Regions from separate parts of the Allobosea sp. FG18 genome, predicted to be linked through region 1. Evidence: predicted binding sites of a transcription regulator. Region 1 holds the regulator's gene; each other region holds the start of a gene.
The links. The regulator PhoB, encoded in region 1, activates phosphate uptake and scavenging genes when phosphate is short. The targets are predictions, from matches to a motif close to TGTCATNNANCTGTCAT.
Positions count from the first base shown of each region.

Region 2: a site for PhoB is predicted at 2,097-2,113, ahead of phnC (phosphonate ABC transporter ATP-binding protein). Genes of this name have one in related genera too.
Region 3: a site for PhoB is predicted at 2,455-2,471, ahead of phnD (phosphate/phosphite/phosphonate ABC transporter substrate-binding protein). Genes of this name have one in related genera too.
Region 4: a site for PhoB is predicted at 1,972-1,988, ahead of ACODTJ_RS22710 (RNA degradosome polyphosphate kinase). Genes of this name have one in related genera too.

Region 1 covers NZ_JBMDKB010000002.1:106,444-110,652, reverse strand. Annotated here, with positions in the region: gene zapE (cell division protein ZapE) at 1-674, opposite strand, end outside; gene ACODTJ_RS02710 (amino acid ABC transporter ATP-binding protein) at 768-1,520, opposite strand; gene ACODTJ_RS02705 (SpoIIAA family protein) at 1,644-2,030, shown strand; gene phoB (phosphate regulon transcriptional regulator PhoB) at 2,034-2,741, opposite strand; gene phoU (phosphate signaling complex protein PhoU) at 2,890-3,609, opposite strand; gene pstB (phosphate ABC transporter ATP-binding protein PstB) at 3,686-4,209, opposite strand, start outside.
Region 2 covers NZ_JBMDKB010000016.1:95,221-99,429, forward strand. Annotated here, with positions in the region: gene phnE (phosphonate ABC transporter, permease protein PhnE) at 1-27, opposite strand, end outside; gene phnD (phosphonate ABC transporter substrate-binding protein) at 191-1,105, opposite strand; gene phnC (phosphonate ABC transporter ATP-binding protein) at 1,183-2,001, opposite strand; gene ACODTJ_RS18140 (efflux RND transporter periplasmic adaptor subunit) at 2,412-3,491, shown strand; gene ACODTJ_RS18145 (efflux RND transporter permease subunit) at 3,617-4,209, shown strand, end outside.
Region 3 covers NZ_JBMDKB010000014.1:6,997-11,205, reverse strand. Annotated here, with positions in the region: gene ACODTJ_RS16085 (branched-chain amino acid ABC transporter substrate-binding protein) at 190-1,302, opposite strand; gene phnD (phosphate/phosphite/phosphonate ABC transporter substrate-binding protein) at 1,478-2,392, opposite strand; gene groL (chaperonin GroEL) at 2,612-4,209, opposite strand, start outside.
Region 4 covers NZ_JBMDKB010000022.1:79,704-83,912, reverse strand. Annotated here, with positions in the region: gene ACODTJ_RS22710 (RNA degradosome polyphosphate kinase) at 1-1,911, opposite strand, end outside; gene ACODTJ_RS22705 (P-loop NTPase family protein) at 2,035-2,733, opposite strand; gene ACODTJ_RS22700 (AI-2E family transporter) at 2,741-3,850, opposite strand; gene ACODTJ_RS22695 (CDP-alcohol phosphatidyltransferase family protein) at 3,944-4,209, opposite strand, start outside.

The DNA.
Region 1 (4,209 bases):
TAGACCGGCGCACCGCCCAGCTTCTCCAGCCGGAAATCGGTGCGCGCATCGAGCTTGAGCACCTCGACCTTGGTCTGCAGCAACGCGATGAAGGGCAGGAACAGCGCCCGGTTGAGCCCGCCCTCATAGAGCCGCGACGGCTCGACATTCGAAGTCGCGACCACCACCACGCCCGCCGCGAACAGCGCCGTGAACAGCCGCCCGAGAATCATCGCATCGGCGATATCGGTGACGGTGAACTCGTCGAAGCAGAGCAGATAGGCCTCTTCCGCCAGCGCGGCCGCAACCGGCGCGATCGGATCGGCGTCCTTGACCTCGCCGCTCTTGATCTTTTGGCGGAAGGCATTGATGCGGCCATGGACGTCGGCGAGGAATTCGTGGAAATGCACGCGGCGCTTGCGCTTCACCGGCGCTGCCTCGAAGAACATGTCCATCAGCATGGTCTTGCCGCGGCCGACCGAGCCCCAGACATAGAGCCCCTTCGGCACCGCCGCCGTGTCTGGCTTCTTGCCGAAGAGCCAGCCGAGCGCGCTGCCCTTGCGGGCCAGGCGCCGGGCGGCAAGCGTTTCGGTCAGCGCCTGGAGCTTCTTGACCACCGCGACCTGCGCGGGATCGCGCTCGATGGCGCCCGCCTCGACCAGGGCGGCATAACGGTCGGTGATCGAGGCTGACATGACGGCGGGCGCTGGCGATCCAGAAAAGACCTCACCGGGTTACGGCAGCCCTGCCCTCATCGCAAGCCCGCCGAGCACTCGCGGCGAAAGGCCTTACGCCGTCGGAGTTGCGACGAAGTCGCGTGTGCGCGCCTGCTTCGCTGCGACGAGGATGATCCGGGGCGCTCCCTGCTCGACGATCTCGCCGCCCTTCATGAAGGCGATGTCGTCGGCGACCTCGCGCAGGAAGCTAGGCTCATGCGTCGCCACGATCATGGTCAGGCCCGAGCCTGCAAGCCCGCGGATCACATCGAGAACCTCGCCCGCGGCGTCCGGATCGAGCCCGGCCATCGGTTCGTCCAGCAGCATCAGCCGCGGCCTCGCCGCCATCGCCCGCGCGATGGCGAGGCGTTGCCGCTGCCCGCCCGGGAGTTCACTCGGATAGGAATCGCGCCGATCTGCCAGCCCGACCCTCTCCAGCGCCGCCATCGCCTCCATGACGATCTCCCTGCGCGGCCGCCTCAGCAGGGCGAGCGGCCCCTCGATGACATGCTGCAGGGCGGTCATATGGTCGAGCAATTCCGGGCGCTGCGACACCATGCCGATGGTTGGGTGACGGCGCGCGCTCTCCGGTTCGACCGGCTCTCCGTCGATCTCGATCGAACCCTGATCGATCGCCTCGCTTTGACCGATGCAGCGCAGTAGCGTCGATTTGCCCGCACCCGGCGGCCCGATGATGCACTGGACCTGCCCTGGTTCGACCGCGAGCGAGACGTCGTTCAGTGCGATCTGCGGGCCAAAGCGCTTACTCACACGCGTGATCGTGACGGCAGCGCCTTCCGCCTTCGTGATCTGCGCCGCGCTCAACGTCGCGCCCTCCCGCGCTGCTCTTCAAGAATGGCTTTGGAGGCCATAGCGCCCGATCTTCGGCAAGGCCAGCCCGGCGAAACCTCCCGCTCGCCCGCGCGTTGTCGCGAAGGAGGACGCGCCATGCACACCATTCTGCCTGCCCCGGACCATGTCGCCGCCTATCGCCTGTCGCGGACGCTGACGGCTGAGGATATCGACGCGATCGTAGCCGATATCGAGGCACGGCTGACCCGCCACGAGAAGCTCGGCATCCTCGCCGACATGACCGATTTCACCGACATGACACTCGCCGCGGCCTGGAAGGACGCGCGCTACAGCATCGGCAAGCTCTGGGAGCTCAGGCGCTTTCCGAAGGAGGCCGTAATCACCGACAGGGGCTGGCTCGCCGGCTTCGTCGATCTGCTCGACCCGGCGATCCCCTTCGTCAAGGTCCGCGCCTTCAAGCCCGAGGACTATGACAAGGCGCTGAGCTGGGTCGGCGATATCGAGGGCGGGCCGGACGCCTGAGGCTTACGCGGCTCCGCTGCGCGCGAAGGTCTCGTCGAAGGCGTAGCCCGCGCCGCGCACGGTGCGCAGCGGGTCCTTGGCATCACCCGGCGTGATCGCCTTGCGCAAACGCCCGACATGGACGTCCACCGTGCGCTCGTCGATATAGACGTCGCGGCCCCAGACTGCGTCGAGGAGCTGCGCGCGCGAATAGACCCGGCCCGGCGCCTGCATCAGGAATTCCAGCAGGCGGAACTCGGTCGGCCCGAGATGCAGTTCGCTCCCCGCCCGCCGGACACGCCGCGTCGTGCGGTCGAGTTCGAGGTCGCCGGCCGCGAGCAGGCCGGCGACGTGACCGGGCTTCGCCCTGCGCAGCAGCGCCTGGATGCGCGCGATCAGCTCCGGCAGCGAGAAGGGCTTGACGACATAGTCGTCGGCGCCGGTCGCAAGGCCACGAACCCGCTCGGTCTCCTCGCCGCGCGCCGTCAACATGATGATCGGCACGCGCTCGGTATCGCGCCGCGAGCGCAGGCGCCGGCAGAGTTCGATGCCGGACAGGCCCGGCAGCATCCAGTCAAGCAGGACGAGATCGGGCGTGTGATCGCGCAGGTGCAGTTCCGCATCGTCCCCGCGCGCGACGCTGTCCACCTCGAAGCCCTCGGCCTCGAGGTTGTAGCGCAGCAGCAGGGTGAGCGGCTCCTCGTCCTCGACGATCAGGATGCGTGCGGCCATGCTTCTTTTCCGTCCGTCATTCGAGCCTGCCGTCATGCTCGCCCCTGTGGCGAGCATCCACGTCTTGAACGGCACCTGCCAGGACGAAGACGTGGATGGTCGGGACAAGCCCGACCATGACGGAAAGGCTACGGCACTTCGTGTTCGTTCAGTTTCCCGTCACCGCTTCGACCTCGATATTGGTCGTATCGAGCTTGGGACGGTTCACATCGAGGGAATCGCCGGTGACGAGGTAATGGATGGTCTCGGCGATATTGGTGGTGTGGTCGCCGATGCGCTCGATGTTCTTCGCGCAGAACAGCAGATGCGTGCAGAAGGTGATGTTGCGCGGATCTTCCATCATGTAGGTCAGGAGTTCGCGGAACAGCGAGGTGTAGAGCGCGTCGATCTCGTCGTCGCGCTTCCAGACCTCGAGCGCCTTCTGCTCGTTGGTCGCGGCATAGGCGTCGAGCACGTCCTTGAGCTGGGCCTGCACGAGACGGCTGATATGCTCGAGGCCGACGACCGCGCGATGCGGCGGCTGGAACTGCCCGGCGATGGCGACGGCGCGCTTGGCGATGTTCTTGGCGAGATCGCCGACGCGCTCGATGTCGGAAGCGAGGCGGATCGCCGAGATCAGCTCGCGCAGATCCTGCGCCAGCGGCTGGCGCCGGGCGATGGTGAGCACGGCCTTCTCCTCGACCTCGCGCTGGAGATTGTCGAGGCGCTGGTCGGCCGAGATGATCTTCTGGGCGAGCGCGGTGTCGCGGCGAACGAGCGCGACCGTGGAATCGCCCAGCATGCGCTCGGCCATGCCGCCCATTTCGGCAAGGCTGCGGCGGATGCCTTCGAGATCGGTGTCGTAGGAGCGGACGATATGGTCGGTCATGGCGTTGTCCTCCGGCACATCGGGCCGAAAAGTGGAAACCGGTTTTCGGGCAAGCCGATGCGAAACTAAATGTCGCTTAGCCGAAACGGCCGGTGACGTAGTCCTGGGTCTGCTTCTTGGCGGGGTTCATGAAGATCGTGTTGGTCGGCGCGAACTCGATGACCTCGCCGAGATACATGAACGCCGTGTACTGCGAGATGCGCGCCGCCTGCTGCATGTTGTGCGTGACGATCGCGATGGTGAAGTCGCTCTTGAGCTGCTCCAGCAGGTCCTCGATCTTGCCGGTCGAGATCGGGTCGAGCGCCGAGGTCGGCTCGTCGAACAGGATCACCTCCGGCTTCTGCGCGATGGTGCGGGCGATGCACAGGCGCTGCTGCTGGCCGCCGGAGAGGCCCATGCCCGAGCTCTTCAGCTTGTCCTTGACCTCGTCCCAGAGCGCGGCACGGCGCAGGGCACCCTCGACGCGGTCGTCGAGCTCCGATTTCGGCGGCTTCTCGTAGAGGCGGATGCCGAAGGCGACGTTGTCGTAGATCGACATCGGGAACGGCGTCGGCTTCTGGAAAACCATGCCGACGCGCGAGCGCAGCTCGTTCACATCGA
Region 2 (4,209 bases), on a different contig from region 1:
GTCGTTGCGGTCGATCGCGAGGGTCATGAGATTTTGCGTCCGTTGCCGGAGAGGGCGCGGGTGGCGCCGCAGCCGTCATGCTCGCCCTTGTGGCGAGCATCCGCGTCCTGAGCAACGCATGCGATCGGCGCAGCGAAGACGTGGATGGTCGGGACAGGCCCGGCCATGACGGCGAGAGCAGGCGTGCTGCTTACGACGACTTCTTCTTGCGGAGCTCGTCGACGAACTTGTTCAGCTCGATGATCGGGTCGTAGGCCTTGTTGTCGACGGCGACGAGCGGGCCCTGCTTGCCTTCATAGATCTTGTCGAAGGCGGCCTTGTCCTTGGTGGCGAGGTTCAGGACGGCGTCGCGGATCTTGGCCTTCAGCTCTTCCGGCATGTCGGTGAGATAGGCCATCGGCGAATTCACGATCTGCTCGGACTTGAAGATGATCCGGAAGTCCTCGGCCTTGGCCATGTTCTTGCGGGCCATGCGCTGCAGGTTCGATTCCTGCTCGTCGTTCCACCAGTTGGCGGCGATGTCGACGGTGCCCTGCTGGAGCGCGATGATCGCGTTCTCGTGGCTGCCGGTATAGACGACCTTCGAGAAGAAGGTTTCCGGCTCGATCTTCATGCCGTTCAGCGCGAAGCGCGGGACGTTGTTGCCCGAGGTCGAGTTCGGATCGACGAGGCCGAGATTCTTGCCCTTGAGGTCCTCGACCTTCTGATAGGGCGAGTCCTTCTTCACGTAGAAGACCGAGTGATAGCCCTTCGTGCCGTCGAGATTGGTCTCGATGGCGAAGGCATCGACCTTGGCGCCGGTCATGCGGGCGCGGGCGAAGGAGGACGGGCCGTAGGAGGCGATGTGGATGTTGCCGGTGCGCTGGCCCTCGATGATCGCGGCGTAGTCGTTGGCGATGCGCAGGGTGACCTTGGTGCCGAGCTCCTTGGCGAGATACTGCACGAAGGGGGTGTAGCGCTCGGTGACGCCGGAGGCGTTCTCGGAGGGGATGATCGCGAAGACGAGCTCGGGATACTTGGCCTTCCAGTCCTGCGCGAAGGCCGGAGCGGCTGCGAGCGCGAGGCCGGCGACGGCGAGCGAGAGGGTATGACGGCGGGTCAGCATCGATGTGCTCCTGGTTGTAGTCGGGGATGGTCTTCTCGCGGCGACGGCCTTCGGGCCGGTCCGGCGATCTCTGGAAATCAGGCGATCTTCTGGCGGGCGCGCTTCGCCTCGGAGGCGGCGATGGCGTCGAGCGCATCCAGCGCCTCGGCGCCGGCATCCTTGGCCTCGATGCCGTAGAGTTCAGCTGCGATCTCGCGGGTCAGCGCCTGCGGCACATCATCGAACACGACCTTGCCGGCGGACATGCCGATCAGGCGGTCACAGTATTTCGCGGCGATGTCGAGGTCGTGCAGGTTGCACATCACGGTGATGCCGTCCTCGCGATTGATGCGGAACAGCGCGTCCATGACGACCTGGGTATTGCGCGGGTCGAGCGAGGCGATTGGCTCGTCGGCGAGGATGATGCGCGGTTCCTGGACGAGGGCGCGGGCGATGGCGACGCGCTGTTGCTGGCCGCCCGAAAGCGTCTCGGCGCGCTGCGCCAGCAGATGGCCCATATCGAGACGCTCGAGTGCCGCGATGGCGCGGACCTTGTCGTCCTCGGAGAAGCTCTTGACCAGCGTCAGCGCCGCCGAACGATGGTTCAGCCGGCCGAGCAGGACATTGGTCAGCACGTCCAGGCGGCCGACGAGGTTGAACTGCTGGAAGATCATCGCCGTGTCGCGGCGCCAGCGCCGGAGCGAGGCACCTTTCAGGCCGGTGACGTCCTGCTCCTCGCAGATGATCTGGCCTGCGGTCGGCTCGGTCAGGCGGTTCAGCATGCGCAAGAGCGTCGACTTGCCGGCGCCGGAGGGGCCGATAACGCCGACCATCTCTCCCTTCGGGACGGTCAGGGTGACGGTGTCGACCGCGTTCCTGTCGCCAAAGCGCTTGGTCAGGCCTTCGATGCGGAGCATGGACTGGTTCTCGGGCACGATGCGGGCATGAGCGCGTCCCCGTCCGGCGGTGCGGGAGGGAGCGTCTCGATCGCGGCGAGCCCTAAATGCCGCGGATGACAGCGGCGTGACGGCCCTGAAAAGAACGATGTACGACCTGTGGACCGGTCAACGTTTCGTGAGGTCTCGAGAATGCGCTTGGACGATCAGCGGCTTCCCGGCAGGATGATGGTGGATGTCTGTGTGCGGCGGAGATGCCCGTGACGGTGGGCTTCTTATCGGCAAGCATCTTGCTTTGATGCCTGCGAGGCCGGATCGATGCGGCATCGGCGCAAAAGCCTTTGTTTTTGTGCCGCTGTGGCGTGCCGGCATCTTAGCAATGCCTTTCGTTCCATTTAAGACCAATGGGCGGCAACGGAGCCTCCAGCCTGATGAAGCGGTTCGTTCTCCTTATTCTCGTCGCCGCCATCGCGGGCGGTGGTTACTATGCCTACCGCAACCAGCGCGCCGGCACCCAGCAGGCTCAGGCGAGCGCGGTCTCGGGGCCGCGCGCCGTTCCGGTGGAGGTCGCGTCCGTCGAACTGGCGACCGTGAGCGAGGAGGTCGAGGCGCTCGGCACGCTCGCCGCCGATGAATCCGTGGTGATCGCGCCGGAAATCGCCGGCCGCGTCATCTTCCTCGGCTTCCGCGAGGGCGAGCGCGTCAAGGCCGCGCAGGAGCTGGTCAAGCTCGACACGGCGATCCTCGATGCCGAGCTGAAGCAGGCAATGGCCGATCTCGGCCTCGCCCGCGACACCAATGACCGGCTCAGGGGGCTGGTCTCGCGCGGCTCGGGCACGCAGGTCGCGCTCGACGAATCCGCGGCGAAGCTCGCTTCCAGCGAGGCGCGCGTCCAGCTCGCCAAGGCCAAGCTGGCGCAGTCGACCATCGTGGCGCCGTTCAACGGCGTCGTCGGCCTGCGCTCGGTCGGCGTCGGCGACTACGTCTCGGTCGGCAAGCCGCTGATCGTGCTGACCAGCATCGACCCGATCAAGATCGATTTCCGCGTGCCCGAGATCTATCTCAGCCGCCTCAAGGTCGGCCAGCCCGTGCAGATGCGGGTCGATGCGGTTCCGGACCGGAGGTTCCAGGGGCAGATCTACGCGATCGACCCGGTGGTCGATGTCAACGGCCGGGCGATCCGCCTGCGCGCCAACATCCCGAACGCCGATCTCGCGCTGAAGCCCGGCCTCTTCGCCCGGCTCGCGATCACGGTCGACTATCGCGAGAAGGCGATCGTCGTACCGGAGATGGCCGTAGTGCCGGATGCCGTCGGCAAGATCATCTACGTCGTCGACAAGGGCAAGGCGAAGAAGGTCACGGTCGAGCTGGGCAAGCGCCTGCCGGGCAAGGTCGAGATCGTCCGCGGGCTGACGCCCGACATGCAGATCATCACCGCCGGCCAGATGCGGCTGCGCGACGGCGCGATCATCGCGATCAAGGACAAGGTCGTCCGGACGAGCCAGCTCTAGAGCATTTTCGCGCTTTCCGCGAAATGCTCTATCTCTTTGTTTATCGCATATTCGCTGACGCGGACCTTCGGTTCTTCACGTAAACCGGCCTCCGCTCTTTACGAAAATGCTTTGAGGACCGGCCCATGAGCCTCTTCGAACTCTTCGTCCGCCGGCCCGTCCTCTCGACGGTGCTGAGCCTTCTGGTGATGCTGATCGGCATCGTCTCCTATGGCCGCCTGACGATCCGCGAATATCCGAATATCGACGAGCCGATCGTCTCGGTCCGTACCGATTATCGCGGCGCCTCGGCCGAGATCATCGAGACGCAGGTCACGCAGATCCTGGAGAACTCGATCGCCGGTATCGAGGGCATCGAGATCATCTCCTCGGCCAGCCGCCAGGAGCGCAGCTTCATCCAGGTGCGCTTCCGCCCGGATGTCGACCCCGACGTCGCGGCGTCCGACGTGCGCGACCGCGTCAGCCGCGTGCGCAGCCGCCTGCCGGACGAGATCGACGAACCGGTCATCGCCAAGGTCGAGGCCGACGCGCAGCCGATCCTCTACCTCTCGCTGACGAGTTCGCGGCACGGGCCGCTCGAGCTCACCGATTTCGCCGATCGTTTCATCTCCGACCGGGTCCAGAACGTGACCGGCGTGGCGGAGGTCCGCATTCTCGGCCAGCGGCAATATGCGATGCGCATCTGGCTCGATCGCGCCCGCCTTTCGGCCTACGACAT
Region 3 (4,209 bases), on a different contig from region 1:
GGAGACCCGGGATCCATGCCGGAAGCTTTATCGGAAAGGCTCCGGCATGGATCCCGGATCGGCGCCGCTTCGCGGCTTGTCCGGGATGACCCGCGCTCTTGCAATGGACCGCGCGTCGAGCCGAAACGAAGCGCCCCGGGCGAGCGGGCTCGTCCGGGGCGCGAAGCTGGAAGGGTCGGCTTTAGCCGATCACTGCGCGGCGATGATCTTGCCGGCGTCCCACTTGTACATCGAGAAGCTCGGCGAGCTCAGGTCACCGGTCTTGCCATAGGTCAGCGTGCCGATCGCTGTCTTGACCGGCATGCCGGACTGCAGGGCCTTGGCGGCGCCGTTGGCGTCGCCCGGCTTGCCGGCCTTCTCGATCGCGGCCTTGAGCACCTCGACCGCCGCATAGGCGTTCAGCGTGAAGGCCTCCGGCGGGATGCCCTTCTCCTTCAGCGCCGCGACGGCCTGGGCCGAGTCGGGGTTCTTCAGCGCGTCGGTCGCGTTGGTGAAGAGCGTGCCGGTAGCGTGGTCTCCGCCGATCGCCGCGAACTCGGTGTTGGACAGGCCCTCGCCGCCGATGATCACCGCCTTGACGCCGGCATCGGCGAGCTGGCGCGCGAGCAGGCCGCCCTCGGGGTGGTAGCCGCCGAAATAGATCACCTCGACATTCGCCGCCTTCAGGCGCGTCACCACGGCAGAGAGATCCTTGTCGCCGGGATTGACGGTCAGCGCCGCCACTTCCTTGAGCCCGCCGGCATTGATACCCTTCTGGAAGGCGTCGGCCAGACCCTTGCCGTAGGTGCCCTTGTCATGGACGATCGCGATCTTCTTGTCCTTCAGGTTCTTCAGGACGTAAGTCGCGGCGATGTCGGCCTGCTGGTCGTCGCGGCCGCAGGTGCGGAAGACGTTCGTCAGGCCGCGCGTCGTCAGCGCCGGCGAGGTCGCGGTCGGCGTCACCATCAGCACGCCGCTCTCCGAAAACACGTCCGAGACCGCCATGGCGACGCCGGAAGTCACCGGCCCGACCACGAACTTGACCTTGTCGCCGACCAGCAGGTTGGCGGAGGAGACGCCCTGCTTCGGGTCGCCGGCATCGTCGGCGAGCTTCAGGACGAGCTTCTCGCCGAGCACGCCGCCATTCTTGTTGATCACGTCGACCGCGGTCTGGGCGCCGTTCTTGACCTGGTCGCCATAGGCGGCGACCGGGCCGGTCAGCGGCGCGACGAGGCCGATGGTGATGTCGGCCTGTGCGGTCTGGGCGGAGAGGAAGAGCGCGGCGGCCAGCGCGGCGCCCGACAGAAATTGTGACTTGTTCATCTGCATCTCCTTACGGCATGCAACTTTAGCGCGCGATCCCGTTGGGGGTCGCTTCTCGCCTGTATAGGCCAGGATGTCGGCGGAGGCACTGCCTGCGCTTTCATCAGCCAAGGCGGAAAATGCATGGCGATGCAGCAATGGGCGTCGGAAGCTGTGAAGATGGTCCTGTCTGACCTCAGCCGCTGCGGGCCTTGCGCTGGGCCTCCAGCTCCTCGGTGACGGCGATCACGTCGAGATAATCCTCGTGGCGGGCCGGCGCATAGCGCGAGACATGGCCGTCGGTGAAACTCTTCCACGCCTCCGGAGCGGCCTCTTTCATCGCGTTCATGGCGGCGACGAAATCGTCCTTCAGCCCCTGCGGCAGGTTGGCGCGGGTCGAGAATGGGCTGGCCGGGATCAGCGGCGATGTCCAGATCACGCGGGTCGAGCCGGCCGAAATCATCCCGCGATCGGCGAGCCTTTGCGCGACGCCGTGCTCTGCATTTGTCTGGTGGGTCGCGACGATGTCGAACTGGCCGCGCACCAGCGCCAGCACCGAATTGTCATGGCCGCCGGAGAAGACCGTGCCGCTGAAATGGGTTTTCGGGTCGATGCCCTGCTTGCGCAGGAAATAGGAGGGGAAGGCGTAGCCGGAGGTCGAGTTCGGGTCGGCGAAGGCCATCACCTTGCCCTTGAGATCCGCAAGGCTCCGGTAGGGGCTCTCCGACCGCACCAGCAACACGGAATAATAGCCTTCCTGCCCGTGGTTATCGACGTCGCGCAGCAGCGGCTGGAGCTTGTCGCCGAGCACGCGGCGCCCGAGCGCGTAGACCGCCGGTCCGAAGCGGGCGAAATCGACCTGGTCGGCCCGCATTGCTTCGACGAGGCCGGCATAGTCCGAAACCCGGAAGAAGCGCACGGGCACGCCGAGCCGCTGCGTGAGGTAATCGACCATCGGCTGGGTGCGGGCGATGGCGCCGGCCTCGTTCTCGGCGGAGGAGACGCCGAAGCGAACCTCCTTGATGCTCCGCCGCCAGTCCGAAGCCTGCGCGAAGGCGGGGGCGATGCTGCCGGCGGCGAGGCCGGCGAGAACGGAACGGCGTGTCGGCATGACTGTCTCCGCGCGACGGGGAACGAGATCGCGCCTCAATGAGCTGCGGTGACGACGGCTGGATGGCGGGCGGATGACAGTGCCGTGAAACGAGAAAAGGCCCGGCTTGCGCCGGGCCTTTCGTAGGCTTGGTAGGAGGCTGGATCAGAAGTCCATGCCGCCCCCGAAACCGGGCTTGCCCTGTTTCGGAATTCAGACGCTTTGGGCGTCTGGACTTCCTCAGAAGTCCATGCCGCCCATGCCGCCGCCGCCCATCGGGGGCATCGGGGCGTCCTTCTTCGGCAGGTCAGCGACCATCGCCTCGGTGGTGATCAGCAGGCCAGCGATCGAAGCCGCGTCCTGGATCGCCGTGCGGACGACCTTGGTCGGGTCGATGATGCCGGCCTTGACCAGATCGCCGTACTCGCCGGTCTGGGCGTTGTAGCCGAAGGTGTATTCCTTCGACTCGAGCAGCTTGCCGACCACGACCGCGCCGTCATCGCCGGCGTTGTCGACGATCTGACGGGCCGGAGCGGCGATCGCCTTGCGGACGATCTCGACGCCGGTCTTCTGGTCGTCGTTCTGGGTCTTGATGCCCTTGACCGAGGACAGGGCGCGCAGGAGCGCAACGCCACCGCCCGGAAGGATGCCTTCTTCCACCGCAGCGCGGGTGGCGTTCAGGGCGTCGTCGACGCGGTCCTTCTTCTCCTTGACCTCGACCTCGGTCGCGCCGCCGACGCGGATGACCGCGACGCCGCCGGCGAGCTTGGCCAGGCGCTCCTGGAGCTTCTCACGGTCGTAGTCCGAGGAGGTCTCCTCGATCTGGGCCTTGATCTGACCGACGCGAGCCTCGATGTCCTTCTTCTTGCCGGCGCCGTCGATGATCGTGGTGTTCTCCTTCTCGATGCGCACGCGCTTGGCGCGGCCGAGCATGTTGAGCGTCACGGTCTCGAGCTTGATGCCGAGGTCTTCCGAGATCATCTGGCCGGCGGTCAGGATCGAGATGTCCTCGAGCATGGCCTTGCGGCGATCACCGAAGCCCGGAGCCTTGACGGCCGCGACCTTCAGGCCGCCACGGAGCTTGTTGACGACGAGCGTGGCCAGAGCCTCGCCCTCGACGTCCTCGGCGATGATGAGGAGCGGCTTGCCGGTCTGAACGACGGCCTCGAGGATCGGCAGCATCGCCTGCAGCGAGGACAGCTTCTTCTCGAAGACGAGGATGTAGGGGTCGTCCAGCTCCGCGATCATCTTCTCGGAGTTGGTGATGAAGTACGGCGAGAGGTAGCCGCGGTCGAACTGCATGCCCTCGACGACGTCGAGCTCGGTGTCGGCGGTCTTGGCTTCCTCGACGGTGATGACACCCTCGTTGCCGACCTTCTGCATGGCCTTCGAGATCATCTCGCCGACCGACGAGTCGCCGTTGGCCGAGATGGTGCCGACCTGCGCGACTTCCGCGTTCGAGGTGACCTTCTTCGAGTTCTTCTTGAGGTCGGCGACGATGGCCTCGACGGCCAGATCGATGCCGCGCTTCAGGTCCATCGGGTTCATGCCGGCCGCAACCGACTTGGCGCCTTCACGGACGATCGCCTGGGCGAGAACGGTGGCGGTGGTGGTGCCGTCGCCGGCATGGTCGTTCTGGCGCGAAGCGACTTCGCGGACCATCTGGGCGCCCATGTTCTCGAACTTGTCGGAAAGCTCGATCTCCTTGGCGACGGTGACGCCGTCCTTGGTGATGCGCGGAGCGCCGAACGACTTCTCGATCACGACGTTGCGGCCCTTCGGACCCAGCGTGACCTTCACGGCATTGGCGAGGACATCCACGCCGCGCAGCATCTTGT
Region 4 (4,209 bases), on a different contig from region 1:
CGGCATCAGGTCGGCCGAGGAAATGTAGATCTTGGCCTTGGGCGACGGCATGCCGTGACCGGCGCCGAAGGCGTAGATGCGGGTATGCTCCAGGAAGCGGCCGATAATCGACTTGACCCGGATATTCTCGGATAGACCGGGCACGCCGGGCCTCAGGCAGCAGATGCCGCGCACGACGAAGTCGATCTCGACGCCGGCCTGGCTGGCGTCATAGAGCGCGTCGATAATCTCGGGATCGACCAGCGAATTGCACTTGCCCCAGATCGCGCCCTTGCGGCCGGCCTTCACATGGGCGATCTCCTCGGCGATGTCGGCGAGCAGGCGCTGCTTCAGGCTGGTCGGCGAGACGGCCATCCGCTCGAGCCCAGCGGGCTCGGCATAGCCGGTGATGAAGTTGAAGATGCGGGCGACGTCCTGCGCGATCACCGGATCGGCGGTGAAGAAGGAGACGTCGGTATAGATGCGCGCCGTGATCGGGTGGTAGTTGCCGGTCGCGATGTGGCAGTAGCTGACGAGCTGCCCCGCCTCGCGGCGCACGACCAATGACAGCTTGGCGTGGGTCTTGAGCTCGATGAAGCCGTAGACGACCTGGACGCCGGCGCGCTCCATCTCCTTGGCCCAGCGGATATTGGCTTCCTCGTCGAAGCGGGCCTTGAGCTCGACCAGCGCCGTCACCGACTTGCCGGCCTCGGCCGCTTCGGTAAGCGCCTTGACGATCGGCGAGTTCGCGGAGGTGCGGTAGAGCGTCTGCTTGATCGCGACGACATTGGGGTCGCGCGCCGCCTGCTGCAGGAACTGCACGACGACGTCGAAGCTCTCATAGGGGTGATGGACCAGCAGGTCCTTCTGGCGGATCGCGGCGAAGCAATCGCCGCCATGCTCGCGGATGCGCTCCGGGAAGCGGGCGTTGTAGGGCTTGAACTTCAGGTCGGGCCGATCGACGCCGACGAGCTGCGAGAGCTCGGTCAGGCCGATCATGCCGTTGACCTCGACGACCTCGTCGTTGTCGACCTTGAGCTCGCGCACGATCAGCCGGCGCAGATGGTCCGGCATGCCGGTCGAGAGTTCGAGCCGGATGACGACGCCGAGGCGGCGCTGCTTCAGCATGGTCTCGAAGACGCGGACGAGATCCTCCGCCTCCTCCTCGATGTCCAGATCGGAATCGCGGATGATGCGGAACGAGCCGGCGCCCTTCACCTCGTAACCCGGGAAGAGCTTGCTGATGAACAGCGAGACCGCGTCGTCGAGCGCGATGAAGCGGTGCAGCCCTTCGCGCGCCAGGTCCGGCAACTCGATGAAGCGGTCGATCTTCGTGGGCACGCGGATCAGCGCGTCGAGCTGGCGCCCGTCATGCTTGCGCTCCAGCGCCAGCGCGATGGTGAAGCCGAGATTGGGGATGAAGGGGAAGGGATGCGCCGGGTCGATCGCCAGCGGCGTCAGCACCGGGAAGATGTAGTTGAGGAAGTAATCCTCCAGCCAGATCCGGTCCTGCGATCCGATATCGCCGGGCTGGAGCAGGTGGATGCGGTTCTCGTGCAGATCGTGGCGCAGCTCGGCCCAGCGCGCCTGCTGGTCGGCGGTCAAGGCCGCGACGGCTTCGCCGATGGCGACGAGCTGGCCGGCCGGCGTCAGGCCGTCCTGGCTGCGCGTGATGACGCCGGCCTTGAGCTGCTCGCGCAGGCCGGAGACGCGGACCATGAAGAACTCGTCGAGATTGTTCGCGGAGATCGAGAGGAAGCGCAGTTGCTCCAGCAGCGGGTGACTGCGATTCGAGGCTTCCTCCATGACGCGGCGGTTGAACTGGAGCCAGGAGAGCTCACGGTTCATGAAGCGCTCCGGTTGCTGGCGCAGCGACAGCGCGGCCTCCTCACCGGTAGTCTCGGCCTGGATCATCACAGTATCAGTCGTCATGCGCTTCATCCGTGCCCCGATCGGCCCCTCACCTGTCGCCGATCTTGAAGCCATCCTAGCGTGACGGTTCGATGACAAGCGACATGATTTGAGGAATGCCGGCTCGAGGAGACGCGGCCCGGTTCAACCCGCATCCTGCGGGAAGAGTTCCGCCAAAGCCTCCTGCACCAAGGGGCGCGTCACCCTGCGGCCGCGTTCGAGCGCAAGCCGGTCGAGCCGGTCGACAACCTGCCGCGCGGCGGCGAAGGAACGCTCCATCCGCATGGCGAGGGCGTCGATCACCGCGATATCGACGACGAGCTGGCGGTCGATGAAGAGCTTGACCAGCAATGCCCGCAGCAACCCGTCATCCGGTGGCTCGATCGTTGCGGCAGGAGCCAGCCTCAGGCGCGAGAGCAGGTCCGGTACTGTCAGCCCCCAGAGGTCGGGCGAGCGCCGCGCCGTCAGCAGCAACGAGCCGCCGCGCGCCTTGATCGCATTCATCAGATGGAACAGGGCGGGCTCGTCGAGGGAGCCTGAATCGCAATCCTCGATCACCAGCGCGCCGCCGGAGACGAGATGCGGCACCTGCGCCTCGTCCAGCTCCCTGGCGGAAATCGTCCAGGCATGGGCCGCGCGCGCCCAGATCGCGGCGAGATGGGTCTTGCCGGCGCCTTCCGGCCCGGTCAGGCGCAGCCAGGCTTCCGGCCAGGCCGGCCAGCGCTCGATCAGGCCATAGGCGGCCTCGTTGGAGGCGCCGACCAGAAAATCCTCGACGCCATGACGGCTGTCGACCGGCAGGTCGAAGGCGAGCTGGCGCGGACGCGGGGGAATTTCGGACATGGACAACTCAGGCGTCGGCGTCGATGCGCGCCTTGGCCGCCGCAGCGCGGGTGGCATCACCACCATGATAAAGGTTGCTGGCGAGATATTGCCGCAAGGCGAAGCGGCAGAGCACGCCGATGACGGCCGCGAGCGGCACCGCCAGCAACAGGCCGACGAAGCCGAACAGCGAGCCGAAGGCAAGCAGCGCGAACATCAGCCAGACCGGGTGAACGCCGATGGAATTGCCGACCAACTTGGGCTGGAGGATGTTCCCTTCGAGGAACTGCCCGGCGAAGAAGACGCCGAGCGTCGCCAAGGGCCAGGTCCAGTCCGGCCAGAACTGCACCGTCGCGACACCGACCGAGAGCACGAGTCCGGTCAGCGAGCCGACATAGGGGATGAAGGAGAGGAAGCCCGAGATGATGCCGATCAGCGCGCCGAAATTGACCCCGATGACGCTGAGGCCAATGGCATAGAAGCCGCCGAGCAGCACGCAGACCAGCGCCTGCCCGCGCAGGAATCCCGCGATCGCCATGTCCATCTCGTGCAGCAGGCTGCGGATGGTGTCGCGATGCTCGAGCGGCAGCCAGCTGTCGACGGTCGCGACCATGCGGTCCCAGTCGGCCAGCAGGTAGAAGGCGATGACCGGTGTCAGCACCAGGAGCGAGAACACGCCGACGATGGCGGTGCCGCCGCTCCAGAGCGATTGGAGCAGGCCGCCGACCCATTTCATGCCGTCGCCGACGAGATTGCCGAGCGAACTCTGCGCCTCCTTGGTCAGTTCCGCGCCCCCGAAACGCTCGAGCCAGGGCGCGCTCTTCTCCAGCACCAGAGCCTGGAGCTTGGCGGCATCGCCGGGCAGACGGGCGACGAGGCCGGCGAGCTGCTGGCCGAGCAACGGCGCGAGCAGCACCAGCGCCAGCACGAAGATGAGCAGGAAGACGACGAGGATGACGATCGTCGCCGCCAGCCGATTCATGCCCATGCGCTCCAACCGGTCGGCGAGCGGATCGAGCAGATAGGCCAGCGTCAGCGCCGCGATGAAGGGCAGCAGCACATCGCGCAGCACCACCAGGAACAGGACGAAGACGACAAGGGAGCCGACCCAGAAGCCGATCTGGCGTTGCAACGTCATCGATCAGCCTCTCTCGCGTCTCACGGCCGGCAGGACATGTCAGATGTGCATCGGGGCCTGCGGTTCCAAGCCGTTCAGGCGGATAAAGCCCCGTCAACCTGCCATGTGGCGCAGCCAGAAGGCGAGATAGGCCGTCATCGAGGCGACCGTCAACAGAGCGACGAGGAGTTCACAGGCCAGCGCCAGCGCGCCGAGCTCGATGCCGAAGGCGCGCGAGCCCAAGGCGAGCGCGGCGAAGCCAATCTGTGCGGCAGTGTTGAGCTTGCTGACGACGATGGGCGCGATCGTCAGCGGCTTGTCGAGCAGCCAGGACAGGATCACCGCCGCCACGATCATCAGGTCCCTCGCGACGACGAGCA